DNA from 4 places in the Desulfovibrio mangrovi genome. Region 2 is predicted to be linked to each of the others. Evidence: predicted binding sites of a transcription regulator. Region 2 holds the regulator's gene; each other region holds the start of a gene.
The links. The regulator sigma-54, encoded in region 2, starts transcription at its own class of promoters, with help from an activator protein. The targets are predictions, from matches to a motif close to CTGGCACGGNNNNTGCTT.
Positions count from the first base shown of each region.

Region 1: a site for sigma-54 is predicted at 1,952-1,969, ahead of fliJ (flagellar export protein FliJ). Genes of this name have one in related genera too.
Region 3: a site for sigma-54 is predicted at 1,960-1,977, ahead of N1030_RS17660 (NifB/NifX family molybdenum-iron cluster-binding protein). Genes of this name have one in related genera too.
Region 4: a site for sigma-54 is predicted at 1,878-1,895, ahead of N1030_RS14625 (YbjQ family protein). Genes of this name have one in related genera too.

Region 1 is NZ_CP104208.1:1,905,738-1,909,417, reverse strand. Features, by position in the region: gene truA (tRNA pseudouridine(38-40) synthase TruA) at 69-842, opposite strand; gene N1030_RS08815 (MotE family protein) at 849-1,433, opposite strand; gene fliJ (flagellar export protein FliJ) at 1,453-1,887, opposite strand; gene N1030_RS08805 (adenosylcobinamide-GDP ribazoletransferase) at 2,042-2,791, opposite strand; gene N1030_RS08800 (SAM hydrolase/SAM-dependent halogenase family protein) at 2,766-3,593, opposite strand.
Region 2 is NZ_CP104208.1:990,267-993,946, reverse strand. Features, by position in the region: gene rapZ (RNase adapter RapZ) at 1-86, opposite strand, end outside; gene N1030_RS04545 (PTS sugar transporter subunit IIA) at 101-550, opposite strand; gene hpf (ribosome hibernation-promoting factor, HPF/YfiA family) at 562-1,101, opposite strand; gene rpoN (RNA polymerase factor sigma-54) at 1,207-2,637, opposite strand; gene lptB (LPS export ABC transporter ATP-binding protein) at 2,875-3,597, opposite strand; gene N1030_RS04525 (LptA/OstA family protein) at 3,603-3,680, opposite strand, start outside.
Region 3 is NZ_CP104208.1:57,161-60,840, reverse strand. Features, by position in the region: gene hypB (hydrogenase nickel incorporation protein HypB) at 1-449, shown strand, start outside; gene N1030_RS00250 (sigma-54 interaction domain-containing protein) at 499-1,857, shown strand; gene N1030_RS17660 (NifB/NifX family molybdenum-iron cluster-binding protein) at 2,063-2,884, shown strand; gene N1030_RS00240 (ATP-binding protein) at 3,192-3,680, shown strand, end outside.
Region 4 is NZ_CP104208.1:3,265,665-3,269,344, reverse strand. Features, by position in the region: gene rnfB (RnfABCDGE type electron transport complex subunit B) at 1-69, shown strand, start outside; gene N1030_RS14630 (FAD:protein FMN transferase) at 83-1,096, shown strand; gene N1030_RS14625 (YbjQ family protein) at 1,470-1,820, opposite strand; gene N1030_RS14620 (HDOD domain-containing protein) at 2,095-3,165, opposite strand; gene N1030_RS14615 (hypothetical protein) at 3,175-3,648, opposite strand.

The DNA.
Region 1 (3,680 bases), 920 kb from region 2:
TTTATTGGCGGGAATCCTCCTCTCTCAAGAGAGGTAGGGGAGTAGCTGTGAGCCGAAACGGTTTGGTCTTAGTAGTAGACCTCGGTGAGGCTCAGCCCCTGTGCCGGAGCGGTACAGGGAGCTTTGGTGCGGTCACAGGCGGTAATGAGTTCCGGTATGGCATCGGGCGAGAGCTTGCCGGAGCCGCAGGCTACCAGTGTGCCCATGAGGTTGCGCACCATCTGCTTGAGAAAGCCGTCGGCCTCGAATCGCCATGTGATCTGCATGGGGGAGTCTATGGCGGGTATCGGTCCTTCCGGTGTACGGGAAATGCTGCGGATGGTCCGTACCGTGGTTTCCAGATCCGTGCCGGCGTTCTGGAAACTGGTAAAGTCGTGGGTTCCTTCCAGATGACGCGCCGCCGCATCCATGGCGGCAATATCAAGCGGACCGCTGGCCCACACAAAGGGAAAGAGCCTTGGGGGAGTGTACCGTCTGCTGAGCCATAGTGAATAGGAGTAGGCCTTGCCCTTGGCGTCGATGCGGGAATGGAAATTGTCCGCAACCTGTTCCACGGAGAGCACGGCGATGTCGTCCGGCAGCATGGAATTGAACGTGCGCTGCCAATCCATGTCCAGCTTGTGTTCAGGTATGTCGAAGTGCGCAACCTGTCCGTCAGCGTGGACGCCGGAGTCCGTGCGTCCGCTGCCGAAGACGCGGATGGCGCTGCCTGTCACGCGTTCAACAATGCGCTCAAGCTCTTCCTGAATGGTCGGCTGGGGCCTTCTGGATAGCGTGTTCTGAATCTGCCAGCCGCAATAATGGGTGCCAACGTAGGCTACAACGATTTTCAAACGGGGCATGGCGAACTATTCGAAAGGCAGCTGCATTTTGGTCAGGGCTTCGGAAAGGCGGGCAGCCTTGTCGGCCTTGACGAAAGTCAGGATTTCACCGGCCTGACGGCCTCGCATGCCTGCAAGAATGCGCACGGCGATGCCTTCATCAAGCGTGCTCAGCACTTCCGCAGCCTGCTTGGCTTTCATGTTGGAATATACGTCCACAAGGTGACGCATCTTCTTGTCCTTGGCTTCCTCGGCGTCCTTGAGCATGACCTGAAGGCGGCTTTCCAGCGACTGCAGGTTCTGGATCTTCTGGTCAAGCTCCTGCTGCAGTCTGTTGAGCTCCTGTTCGCGGCGATTCAGTTCGTCCTGCTTCTGCTGCAGTGATTCCCACGTCAGCGAGTCCTGCACCGGTTGTGCGGCAGGTGCTGCGGGTGCGGGGTCGGCGGCCATGGCCGGGGTTGCCGCAACGGCTGCACTTACGGGAAGTGCAACGACTGGGGCGGCGTTCGTTTGAGCTACGGTAGCAGCCGGTACGGACAGGAAGGGAATCTGCCAGCCCGTGGCATCCAGCGCCAGCGTGGCAAGGATGACAAGCTTGAAAACAACCGCCAAGGCAAGCAGCTTGCAAAGTCTAAACAGTCTGAGGCTTGTACCGAAGCGTTGCTGTTTCGTCGAATTGCTGCTGTTCTTTGAATCGTTCTTCTTTGGCATGTCGCTTGGCCTGATTTTCCTTGAGTTTGTCGAGGAGCTTCCGCTCCTGCGATTTTTTGACGAGATTCTGACGCGCCTTGTTCAGCTCCTGGGCCAGTTGCAGCAGATGTGTTTCGGCATTGGCAATGTCCTGCGCCAGTGCCTGCACAAAGTTGCGCAGCAGCCACAGTTCGCTCTGGTTGTTCGTCTGATACAGCTTCGGTTCGTATTCGGCAAGCCGCTCCCGCAGGGCGTTCACATGGGCAACATGGGCTTCGTAACGCTGCTGCGCTTTTGCAAAGGCCATCTTTGCCTGATCTTCAAGCTGGGCCCGGTAGTCCAGAACCTGCTGCAGTTTGAATCGGTACGGAGCCATGGTGTATTCGCTAATGGGCTGAAAGGTGTCACGAATCCGACAGTAAAATGCTCTGCGTATGCAATAGCAGAGATCGTGCCGGAATCGCTTCTGTCTTCCTTCGCAGAGAGGCGCGGGACCAGGCTTGATGATTCTATAGTGGGGCAAGCATCGGTCAACTCAGCGCGAGCAGAGCCCCTAGCATGGCGGATAGCTCACCCCAGATGACGGTTGCGCCGAGAAAATCACCGTTCAGGCCATTCTGCTTGCGGGAAAGACGGGTCAGCGCAATGAGGCCGAAGGATACAAGGGCACAGGCAAGGGCAACAGGCTTGAATCCGCAGAGCAGAACTCCGGCAACAAGGGCAATTGCCGATTGCGCGAGTATGACGGGCAGGGTGGCACCAGCCAGAAAGAGTTTGCCGAGCGTGGAGGTTGGGGGAGCCGTGCCGAACATGGCAATAAGGGCGGCTGCAGCCCTGCCGAAGGCGGGAGCCCATATGAGCGCGGGCCACAGATTGGAGCCAAGCAATTCTCCTGCGAACAGTATCTGACCGCCAAGTCCCATGACCAGCCCGATGACGCCGAATGCCCCGATGTGGCTGTCCTTCATGATGGCCCAGAATCTTTCCCCCTGCGCGCAACTGCCCCATGCATCCCACAGGTCAGCCCAGCCGTCCCAATGCAGGGCGCGGGTAAGCCAGATGGAGAGGGCAACCCAAAGCCAGCCTTGCGCGGTTCCGTGGCTGCTGCCGAAGAGAGCGTGCAAGGGCAGGGTGATCATGGCACCAAGAAGAAGTCCCAGAAGGGAAAAATGCCTGAGGGTGGAGGCCAGTTCCTCAGGCGAGAAAATGCGGGCGGGCCCCAGTCGGGTCATGAACCCCATGGCGACCGAGAAACTATTGATTTCTGATTGAATAGTCATCGGCTGGAATGAACGTGCTTAAAAGGGTGATTCTGTCTCCGAGGTCGACCTTGAGGTATTGTGCCGCAGAACTGCCGTTGAGAACGAGTTCGAGATAGCCCTGACTGCCGGCTATGCAGCCGAGAGTGTTGCGCGGGAGCTGTCCGAAGGTCGTGGTACGTATAACTTGTAGGGGGGGCGACTGCTTCAGCATCAGTTCCGACCACAGGGAGACTCGCTCAAGCCACGGTATGGCCGGCAGATTGAGTACCACGTTGCCGAAGGTGTCTATGTGCTGCACCGTGCATTCAACGGTTTCATTTTTTTCAACCGGTGCGATCCAGTCCGGTGTGTGAAGTTCGGTAATACTGATGGGGGTTCCCAGTTCGGCAGGTGTGCCGCCGTCGGCCAGACAGGCCGCCAGAGGACAGAAAATGTCGCGTCCGTGGAAGGTGGCGGATGCCTCACCGAATGTGGACAGGTTCATGGAATAACAGCTGGCCCCCGGGTATTCTGAAAGAAGGGGCATAAGCAAGCCATTGTCAGGAGCCAATACGTAGCGGTTGGCCACCCGGGCACAGAGTATGCGCCTGTCCGTCCCCACGCCGGGGTCGACGACGCATATGAAGATGCTTTCTTCGGGGAAATGCATGAAGCTCGCATTCAAAAAATAGGCGGCTTGCATGACGGCCTGCGGGCGTACACCATGGCACAGGTCCAGCGCGGGACTGTTTGGCGCCAAGGTGGCAAGCACTCCTTTCATCTGGCCGACATAGGGATCAATATGGCCGAAGTCCGTCAACAGAACGATGGGAGCAGGCATGATTCCTCCTGATATCGTGAGGCGTTGCAGAAGCGCTTCGGTAACGCTGAAAGATAAGGCCCGACTGGTTGAATATACCTGTCGGGC
Region 2 (3,680 bases):
TCGAAGACCTTGAGAACGGTACTCTTGCCGCCACCGGACAACCCGGTGACGACAAGGACGGGAAATGACGGAGAAGTAGAGTCCATAATGCGTGGCGTCCTCAGGCGTCGGCAAGAAGCTGCCAGAGTTCATCAACGCCGGAGGCAGACATAATGGCGTTTCTGAATTCCTTGTCCTTCAGCAGGCGGGAAATCTGAGCCAGAATGCGCAGATGTACTCCGGCCACCTGTTCCGGAGCAAGGACAAGAAAGAAGATATTGCAGAGCTTGAAATCCAGCGATTCAAAGTCCACGCCGGAAGTACTGCGGCCAGCAACGAGGATAATCTTGTCCAGAGTGTCGAGCTTGCCGTGCGGGATGGCAATGCCATCGCCTATGCCTGTGGTTCCGAGGCTTTCCCGTTCCTTGAGAACAGCGAGAACACGCTCACTGTCCAGATTCGGGTTTGCCTTGACCACGGCCGCAACGAGCTCCGCCAGCACCTCCTCTTTGGTGCTGGCGGTCAGCTCGGGCAGAATCATTTCTTTATCCAGGTAATCACCCAGTTTCATTTTTCAGAATCCTAGAAGGTCGGATCAATGAGACCGAAGTCTCCGTTTTCACGACGGTAGATGACGTTTACGCGCTCCGTCTCGGCATTCAGGAACACAAGGAACTCATAGTCCAGGGAGTCGAGCTGCAGAGCGGCTTCGTCAATCCCCATCGGCTTGGGGGTAAAGCGGTCAGTACCGACAATGGTACGTTCGCGACCGGCACCGGTATCAGCATAGCTGAAGATGTCTTCACGCAGAGCCATCTCTGCACCGCGACGGTGATCCTTGCCCTTCTCCACATGCTTCTTCACCTGGGAAGAGAGCTTGTCAAAGACCAGGTCAACCGTTGCATACATATCTTCAGACTTCTCATTGGCAGAGAGGTTCAGGTTGTCGGCAACCAGCGTCACATCAATTCTGTGACGGTAATTGTCAACGCTCATTCCCACCTGCATTTCCGACTTACCGTGCGGCTGCAGGAACTTGCCAAGCTTTTCAAAACGACGGCGGGCATACTTCTTCAGATGATCGGAAGGCTCGAAGTTCTTGAATGTGAATGCGATGTTCATATATGCCTCCTTAAATGTTCGAGATACTGCACTTTGTGCAGTTATGCCTCTCACGTCTTTGAGGTTGCCTCCAACCCGACCCGGCGCTGCCGGAAGCTCCCTCCGTTAAAAAGCGGACTTCCGCTTGGACGATGAAGGGATGTCCATAGCTGTACGATACTTCGCAACGGTTCTTCGGGCAATATTCAATTGCAATTTTTCTTTGAGAATTTCACCGATGCGCTCATCGCTGAGCGGACGTTTGGGATTTTCGTCGCCAATAAGCTGCTTAATGAGGGCCTTAACGCTCTCAGAGCCTACGGAGCTGCCATCATCCATACCGATGGCGCTGTTGAAGAAGAACTTCAGCTCGAAAATTCCGTGCGGGGTCGCCACGTATTTACTGGTGGTAATACGGCTGACCGTGGATTCATGCATACCGATATCGTCAGCGATATCCTTGAGAATCAAAGGCTTGAGTGCGGTTACACCTTCCTCGAAGAAGCCGCGCTGATATTTTACGATACTCTCCATAACCTTGTAGAGCGTGCGCTGGCGCTGATGCAGGCTCTTGATGAGCCATGAAGCAGAACGCATCTTCTCCTGGAAATAATCCTTGTCAGATCCTGTCACCACAGGAAGAGTATCAACTATATCAGAAAGTTGCAGACTTGGCAGACCTTCTTCGTTGAGAATGATGACGAACTCTCCGTCATATTTGTGCACGAATACATCCGGTGCCACATACTGAGGTTCGCTGCTGCCGAAACTGGCACCCGGCATGGGATCAAGGGTCTGGATGAGTTCAAGATACTCCCGAAGATCATCCATGTTGATACGGAACTTGCGACACAGCGGCTTGTAGCGGCGCTTCTCCAGATCCTCAAGGTGATCCCGGACGATTTCCACCAGTACGGGGTCGCGGTCGTAGCCCAGCACTTCAATCTGCACCAGCAGACATTCCTGAGGCGTGCGTGCGGCAACGCCGACTGGATCGAAGCGCTGAATGCGGCGCAACATCTCTTCCACTTCCGCCGTTTCGACATCGGGCCCTGCCATCTCCGCCATTTCCTGAAGAGAGGCATGCAGATAGCCGTTGGAACCGATGTTGCCGATAATGATCTCGCCTATGGTGTGCTGGCGTTCGGTTATATTGGAGAGTGTGAGCTGCCAGGAAAGATGGCCGTCCAGAGACGGGCGGGAAGACAAGCGGGCCTCGAAGGAGGTGCCTTCCTCGGGAATTTCGGTCTCGCGGGAAGCAACCTGTCTGGTCGTACTGGAAAAGTCTCCCAGATAGTCTTCCCAGTCGGCATTGGAGGCGAGTTCCTTGTCATAGGCTTCGGCGGTCTCGGAACGCAGCTCAGGCTTTTCCGTGGCATCCGCCGGTGTGAGGGCTTCGGAAGCTTCTTCGAGAAACGGATTCTCCAGCAACTCCTGCTGCACGGTCTCCATGAGCTCAAGACGGGACAACTGCAACAGCTTGATCGCCTGCTGCAATTGCGGCGTCATTACGAGTTGCTGAGAGAGCTTCAGTTGCTGACGTAGTTCAAGTGCCATAGGCGCTGTCATCCGAAATCGTTACCCTGCCAGATTTTCACCGACAGGAAAGATCTGTTCTGCGTTGAGTAAAATCCACCCCTATCAAGAAGCATTCCAAAATCTCTATGCCTGGCTCCTTTTTGCCATACAAGCAATAACCATGCAACAAAGAAAAGCCCGAAAATCGGGCTTTTGCGGCATAGAGAAATCTCTTCTCAAAACTTTTTAGAGAGTTGTCAGAAAAAACTGGAAAACTTACAGGCTGAATCCTTCACCAAGATAGACGCGTCTGGCCTTGGGATCGTTCACTATCTGCGCAGGAGTGCCGTTGAGGATGATCTGCCCCTCGAACACAAGATATGCACGGTCACAGATATTCAACGTTTCACGCACGTTGTGGTCAGAAATAAGGACACCTATACCCCGGTTGCTCAACCCCCGAATGATAGCCTGAATATCGTCTACAGCAAGAGGATCGATACCGGCAAAGGGTTCATCCAGCAGGATAAAGCGCGGCTTGCGGATCAGGGCACGGGCTATTTCCAGACGACGACGCTCACCGCCGGAAAGATGCATGGCCATGGAGTCTGCAATGTGGGTAATGCGGAACTCTTCAAGCAATGTATCCGCCCTCTTCCGCTGGACGGATTTGGGCATATCGGTATGCTCCAGAATGAGCTCCAGATTCTGACGAACTGTCAGCTTGCGGAATACGGAGCTTTCCTGCGGAAGATAACTCAGACCGACACGGGCACGTTCGTGCAGGGGCCAGTCCGTGATTTCGCTGCCATCGTAGCGGACAATACCGCTTGTGGGTTTGACCATGCCGATGAGCATATAGAAGGTCGTTGTCTTGCCTGCCCCGTTGGGTCCAAGCAGGCCTACCACCTCGCCCTGCTTCATACTCAGGGAAATACCACGAACAACTTCACGCTTGCCGTATTGCTTATGGAGAGATTCAGCTTCAAGAACCGACATGCTGCCTACTTCTTAACGCGCTTGGGAGCGGAGAAAAGGGCTTCTACAGGAAGTGCGGAAGAGCCAAGAACTTCGCTCTTGTT
Region 3 (3,680 bases), 930 kb from region 2:
ACGACGCCCGACGAGTTGCCGCCACCGGCGCCAAGGCCGTGCAGATCAACACCGACGGCGGCTGCCACCTGAACAGCAGCATGATCATGGCCGCCCTTGAGAATTTCAATCTCGAAGAAATCGACATCCTCTTCGTGGAAAACGTGGGCAACCTTGTCTGCCCAGTGGAATTCGACTGCGGCGAAGACTTCAAGATCGCCCTGCTCAGCGTGCCGGAAGGCGACGACAAGCCGGAGAAATATCCTGTGCTGTTCGAAAAGTCCTCCGCCATGGTGCTGAACAAGAGCGACCTGCTGCCCTATGTGGATTTTGATGTGGAACGTGCAACGCGCTTTGCCACCCACCTCAACAAGGACATGCCCGTATTCCTCACCTCGTGCCGCACCGGCGAAGGTCTGGAAGGCTGGTACAACTGGCTGCGGGACGCACTGAACCAAAAGAGAAACTAACGGCCTGCCCCCGCTAACCACGGGGGCAGACTTCTTTCATGGAGCCGCCATGTCCCTTCCCGGCAATATCCCATGTGAAGCCATCATGCAGTCCATTGCTGACGGGGTCTTCACTGTGGACCGGGACTGGAACGTCACCTTCTTCAACAAGGCGGCTGAAGCCATAACCGGCATTCCGGCTTCCGAAGCCCTTGGCCGCAAGTGCTGGGAAGTGCTCCGCTCAAGCCTGTGCGACGGCCAATGCGCTCTGGAAGACTGCATTGCGCATTCACGCAGCATCACCGGCAAATCCATCTTCATCGTCCGCACGGACGGAACACGGGTGCCCGTTTCCATCAGCGCCTCTCCTCTCAAGGACGCTTCCGGCGAACTCATCGGCGGCGTGGAAACCTTCCGCGACCTCACGGAAATCACCCTGCTGCGCAAGGAGATGGAAGCCGCCTTCACCTTTGAAGACATCATCGGCAAAAGCCCTGCCCTGCGCCGTATCCTGAACATCCTGCCGCAGATTGCCCAAAGCGACGCCACCGTGCTCATCACCGGCGAGTCCGGCACCGGCAAGGAGCGCATCGCCCGCGCACTGCACAACATCGGTCCACGTGCAGAAGATCCCTTTGTAGCCGTCAACTGCGGTGCATTGCCTGAAACCCTGCTGGAATCAGAACTGTTCGGCTACAAGGCAGGTGCCTTTACCGACGCCAAACGCGACAAGGCAGGCCGTTTCAAGCTGGCTCAGGACGGCACCGTCTTCCTTGACGAGATTGGCGACATTCCCCACGCCGTTCAGGTCAAACTGCTGCGCGTGTTGCAGGAACGGAGCTACGAACCGCTTGGGGCCGTCGCAGCGGAACGAACCAACGCCCGCATCATTGCCGCCACCAACGCGGACCTTGAGCAGCGGGTGCGCGAAGAACGGTTCCGACAGGACCTCTTCTACCGCCTCAACGTGGTCCGGCTGCATCTTCCGCCGCTACGGGAGCGCACCGGCGACATCCCCCTGCTGGCCGACCACTTCATCCGACGTTTCAACACGCTCAAGGGCAAAGAGATCGAGGGGGTTTCAGAAGACGTACTGGCCATCCTCATGCGCCACGGTTTTCCCGGCAACATCAGAGAACTGGAAAATATTCTCGAATACGCCTTCATTCTTGCGTCCGGCGGTTTCATCCAGGTGGAGCACCTGCCGGAATATCTGCAGCCTGCCACGGCACTCCACGACATCTCAAAGGCCGCTCCCCTGCAGGCGGATGCTCCCATGACCATGGCGGAAATCAAATGCCGCGCCGCCCATGCCGCCCTTGCCCGTAACGGAGGACGCCGCATGACCGCCTGCCGCGAACTGGACATCACAAAAGATACCCTGCGCAGCCTGCTGCAACGCTGTCCCAACGACAGCCAAGGCGAATAATTCGCCCACAACAGGAATAATCAGGGCTATTTTTTAGCCCAAATCATCTTTCCCCACCCCACCACACCGCCACAACCATCTGAATTCAACGCAGTTCAGCAACTGGCATTATTCGTGCTCAAGACCGGTCAGCATCGGCCGGTCAACCTTCGCGAGGTGCGAATGTCCTGAACCGGCCTGTCGTGCAAACCACACAGGAAGGATCATGATCGTCTGTCTCGCGCAATACCACGACCGCCTTGCAGCCCTGTTCGAATCATCGAACATCTATGCCATCCATCAGGTTCAGGAGTCCGGCACCCGCCAATTGGGGACTGTGCCTGTTTCCGATCTCGGCAGAAAGGAACGTCTGGAACTGCTCACACGCTACAGTGTGGCGATGCTTGTCTGCGGAGCCATATGCGGTTGCGACCAGCGCGTACTCGGCGAGGCAGGCATTACGGTCAGGCCATGGGTCTGCGGCTCATCCGGCGCAGTGCTGGAGGCTCTGCGCCACAATACACTCGACGCCCTGACCATGCCCGGCTGTCACAGCCTGCGCACACGAGCCGGATGGCGCTTGCAAAGCCGCTGCCGCCGTGCGCAAGCGGCGCCCAGTCCTGCACTCGAGCCGGACGCCCCATCTGCCCTCTTCCTGCAACCCGATACCAATCATCAAGGAGATACCATGAAGATCGCCATCACCGCACAGGGAACAACACTGGACAGCCCTCTTGATCCGCGATTCGGACGTGCCGCAGGGTTCCTCATTTTGGACGCGGCCTCCGGCAACCTCGAGTACCGTGACAACAGCCAGAACCTCAACCTGCCGCAGGGCGCAGGCATTCAGGCGGCCATGCATGTGGCGGATGCGGGTGTGCAGGCGCTCATCACCGGCCATGTGGGCCCCAAGGCCTTCACGGCTCTCAGCAAGGGCAACATTGCCGTCTACTATTCCGAAGCACCCACGGCGGCTGAAGCCTTTGCAGCCTTCAAACGCGGCGAACTGGCCCGCGCCGACGCCCCGGACCGCGAAGGACACTGGTAAACTCAAGGGAGGAAACCATGCGTAACAGAATGCAGAACAGAAACGGCAATGCCACGCCACCTCATTGCTGCCGCAATGGCTGCCAGAGAGTCAGTAGCGGGAATGGAAAGGCGGATTGCAGGGCGCTTGCAGATAATAGCCTAGTGGAATGGCAGCTTCGCATGGACGCAAGGCTGCGCCGCCGTTTGCGGGATGGTAGTTGCCTGAACCAAAACGCAGAGGCAGACGCACCTCAGAAGGTTATTCCGGCCCCCCACAGTTCTCTTGCCGAAGAGGACGCCACAGCCGGCGAACAACAGGAAACGCCATGCAGATAGCCATTGCCAGCGGCAAGGGCGGCACAGGCAAGACCACGCTCTCGGTCAACCTTGCCGCCCGACTCTGCCGCACAGGGCACACCGTGACCCTTGCCGACTGCGACGTGGAAGAACCGAACAGCCACATATTCCTGTCACCCGCGTGGACACGGACGGATGAAGCACACGCCCCCGTTCCCCGCATCATTCAGGATCGTTGCGTCGGAACGGACTGCCGCATCTGCGTCAACGAATGCCGTTTCAAGGCTCTGGCATGGATGGGGGAGGTCATGGACTTCCCGGAACTCTGCCACGGCTGCGGCCTGTGCATGGAGGCATGCCCCGCTGGCGCCATTGTGGAAGCAAGCCGTGTCATGGGTATCATCAACCACGGAACGGCAGATACCGGCAACGGAAGCTCGCTGCGCATGCTTTCGGGCACCCTGCGTATCGGCGAGGCCATGTCGCCCCCTCTCATACGCTCCCTTCTGGAAGAGGCG
Region 4 (3,680 bases), 1.7 Mb from region 2:
CTCAAGGCTGAAGCCGCTGCCGCCGCTGCAGCTGCCGCCCCTGAACAGCAACCCCAAGCCAACGCCTAAAGGAGCGAAGAGCATGAATACCAATCGTCGCCAGTTCCTCAAGGCATGCGGCATGCTCGGCCTCGGTGCCGCCGTCAACGGCGTGCTCCCCGTGGTTTCCGAAGCTGCCCGCGTCGGCAAGGAATACTCGGTGCACCAGACCCGTCTGATGATGGGTACCATTGTCACCATCTCCGCCCTGCATCCCTCCAAGCAGCTGGGCGAGGAAGCCGTGGGTCGCGCCTTCGAGGAAATCAAACGCCTTGAAGCCGTGTTCTCCCGCTTTGACGCCTCCTCTCCCGTGTCCGTGCTGAACAGGGACGGCAAGGTTTCCGGCATTCCCGCCGAACTCGCCGAGGTCATGGATCGTTCCAAGCGTTTCGGCAGCCTTTCCGACAACGCCTTCGACGTGACGGTACTGCCTGTGGTGGACCTGTTCCGCACCAAACAGAACCTGAACGGCGCGCTCGACCTGACCAAGGACGAGTTCGAACATGCACTGTCTCTGGTGGGCCAGCAGAACCTGAAGCTTTCCGGTCGCAGCGTCCGTCTGGACCGCGAAGGCATGGGCATCACGCTGGACGGCATCGCCAAGGGCTACATCGTGGACAAGGCTTCCGCCGTGCTCGCAGCACACGGTGCCGTGAACCACATGATCAACGCCGGTGGCGACATCCGCACCATGGGTGAAAAGTCCAAGGGCACCCCCTGGACCATCGCCATTGAAGACCCCGCCAAGAACGGCAACTACCCCACCGTGATCACCATGAACACCGGTGCCATTGCCACCTCCGGCGGGTACGAAGTCTTCTACGACAAGAAGCGTATGTACTCCCACCTCGTCAGCCCCGTGTCCGGCAAGAGCCCCAACAACGTGGCATCCGTGTCCGTTACCGCTCCCACCGTCATGGAAGCAGACGCGCTGGCTACCGCAGTCAGCATCATGCAGACCCGCAAGGGCCTGCAGTTCGTCAACAGCCTGCCCGGGCGTGAAGCACTCATCGTGTCCAAGACCGGTGAGCAGTTCACCACCTCTCGCTGGGCCTAGACTGAACGGCATAGCAATACGAAAGGCCGCCCCCCGGGGCGGCCTTTTTGCTTTCCTGATATGACTTTTCAGAGAGGTTTTATCTCCCTGGCGTTACCTGTTGGTCTGGCTTGCGCGTCTACAGCAAGCGGAACCAGCAAGCCCCCCCCAAACTCCCACTGGCCGCCAATACAAAAGAACCGCCCCCTTGCGGGGACGGTTCAAACCACATACGGCGTATTGCGAATCAGGAGGCCAGCTCCCAAATTTGATAACCGGAACGGATGGCATATGTCATCTTAATGACACCCTTGCGTACCCGTCAGAAGAAGTTGTGCAGCTCCTTCACGTCTCCGGCTCTGCCTGATTCAGCACGATACCCGAATAGCACCAATTAGACCGTGATGGCTTTCTTGGGCTTCTCGAACTGCACGGCAGTGCCGTAGCAGCAGAAATATTTACTTCCGTCAGGATGGAAGGCCACGTTTTCCTTGTAGCCGATGATGGCCTGCGCGCCCTTGTTCACCGCGCGGGCAGCCATGCCGAAGAAGGCTTCGTCCGAGTCATACCCGCGACAGACAACCAGACCCAGCACCTTGCCCAGAGCCCTTCCTTCCACAGATTCCGTAGTGACCACGGGAAAACGTCCCGTCATAAACAACTCTTTCACCACTTCCATATTTTCCGTGCGGGGGGCTTCCGCCTTGCGGGACTTCTTGTCGTTACCACCGAGTAAAAACAGCATGGCTTCCTCCTTATCACAGACGCCGCAGCGCCATGTTGTTGTCGTATGCCCCTGTCTCTGCAAAGCCCTTGCCAGAATGAAAGCCAGCTCTGCCCACGCATGAAAGCAAGACTGCAATTGCCTGTAACAACCTAAAATAAAAGACACAAAGGACACAACAAACCAAGCCAAGTGCAGAACTGGGGCAGAAGATGAAACGGAAGTTTTGACACGTGAAGAGAGCGAAAGGAAAAAGCGGCAAGCCCCTGCAACAGGGGTCGGAAAACAACGACAGCTACTGCAGAAGGACGCTGAACATCTCGTTCAGCAGAGCATCCAGTCCTTCCTCCACGGCAAGCAAATCTGCGGCGGAAAGCCCCATCCGCTTCCATGCCACCTCACTGAGAGGAGGAACCAGTTGCTCGGCAGTGGCGGTAAGACCTATGGCCTTGGCCATGATGTCCGCTACGTGGACGATGTTGGGTTCCATGAACTTCTCCGATTTCTCGGGAAGATGGTGATGCAGAACGCCCATGGTAACGGAGAAGGGAAAGTTCCATTTCCGCAGCATCATGCCACCCAGCTTGGCATGGTCAAAGCCGACCACCTCAGCTTCCGCGGCATACAGGGGAATCCCCTTTTCCAACGCCAACTGCATGATGACGGCAGCCTTTACCGGCCGCGCCGTAAACAGGGCCGCGCGGCCAAGGTCATGCAACAGACCGCACACGAAATACCGCTCAGGTTCCGGGAGTCCTGCGCGTTCCGCAAGTCGCTGGGAGATGATACCCACGGCGATGGAGTGCTTCCAGAACGCCTTGATGTCAAAACGTCCTTTCCCGGCATCGCCGAACATATCCATGACAGCAACACCCAGCGCCATGTTGCTGAGTTGTTTGGTACCCACCACGGTTACGGCCCGAGAAATCGTGTCTATCTGGGAAGGAAAACTGTAGTAGGCGCTGTTCACCAACCGGAGCAGGAAAGCTGACAATCCTGCGTCCCGGCTGACCACGGCAGCCACGTCGCTGGCGGAACTCTCCGGATCATTGATGACCTTCTGAAGCTCAGTGACCATCTGCGGCAGCGAAGGAAGCTTCATCTCCCCCTGCAGTACATCCAGCGGGTCAACAGGACCGTGGTCGGTATCCTTTACCTGCTCCGGGCGCGATGAAGGAATTGCGATACACTGGGACACATTGCGCAGGCACCAGCGCAAAGCCATATCGTACAGAACCCCGGAAACAGGGTGGTCGCTCTCCGCATAGCGGAACCGCCTGTCACAAAGGCTCACGACGCGGTCCATGGTCGCCTGATCGACACCATGTTCCGCGGCATTTCGAAACGGCTTATCGGAAAACCCCATACATCATCCTCATATGATCGGAATCTGCCCGAGCGACGCCCGCATCAGATACACCGCCACGGCAAAAACGTACCAGACCAGCCCGAACAGCACGATCTTCAACGACAGCAGAAAAAAGCGGGTTTTGCGATTGCGCATGGCGATAACCAGAGCCAGCCCCTCTGCAGTGGTCTCGCCGCGAAGCTCGGAAATCCAGTGCAGCCGCACAACGCCGGACAAGGCCACAGCAAGGCTGAGAAGAACGAACACCAGTCCGATGATGAGCGGATAACCGCTCCAGGGTCCGGCCGCTACTATGCGATGACCGGAAAAGCCCGTGACGGAAACGGCCAGCGCGCCGATGCCGAACACAGCCTGCGTGCGTTGGTGCAAGACGGCAAACTGCGCCTGCAGGCTTTTCCACACCTCGGCCTCGCTGCCCAGCACGGAGAGCATGTAGCGAAACTCTTCCCTGTTCTTCTCTGTTACAATAGAGCTGTTCATGCCCACATATTTACAGGAAATACCCTGCAAGG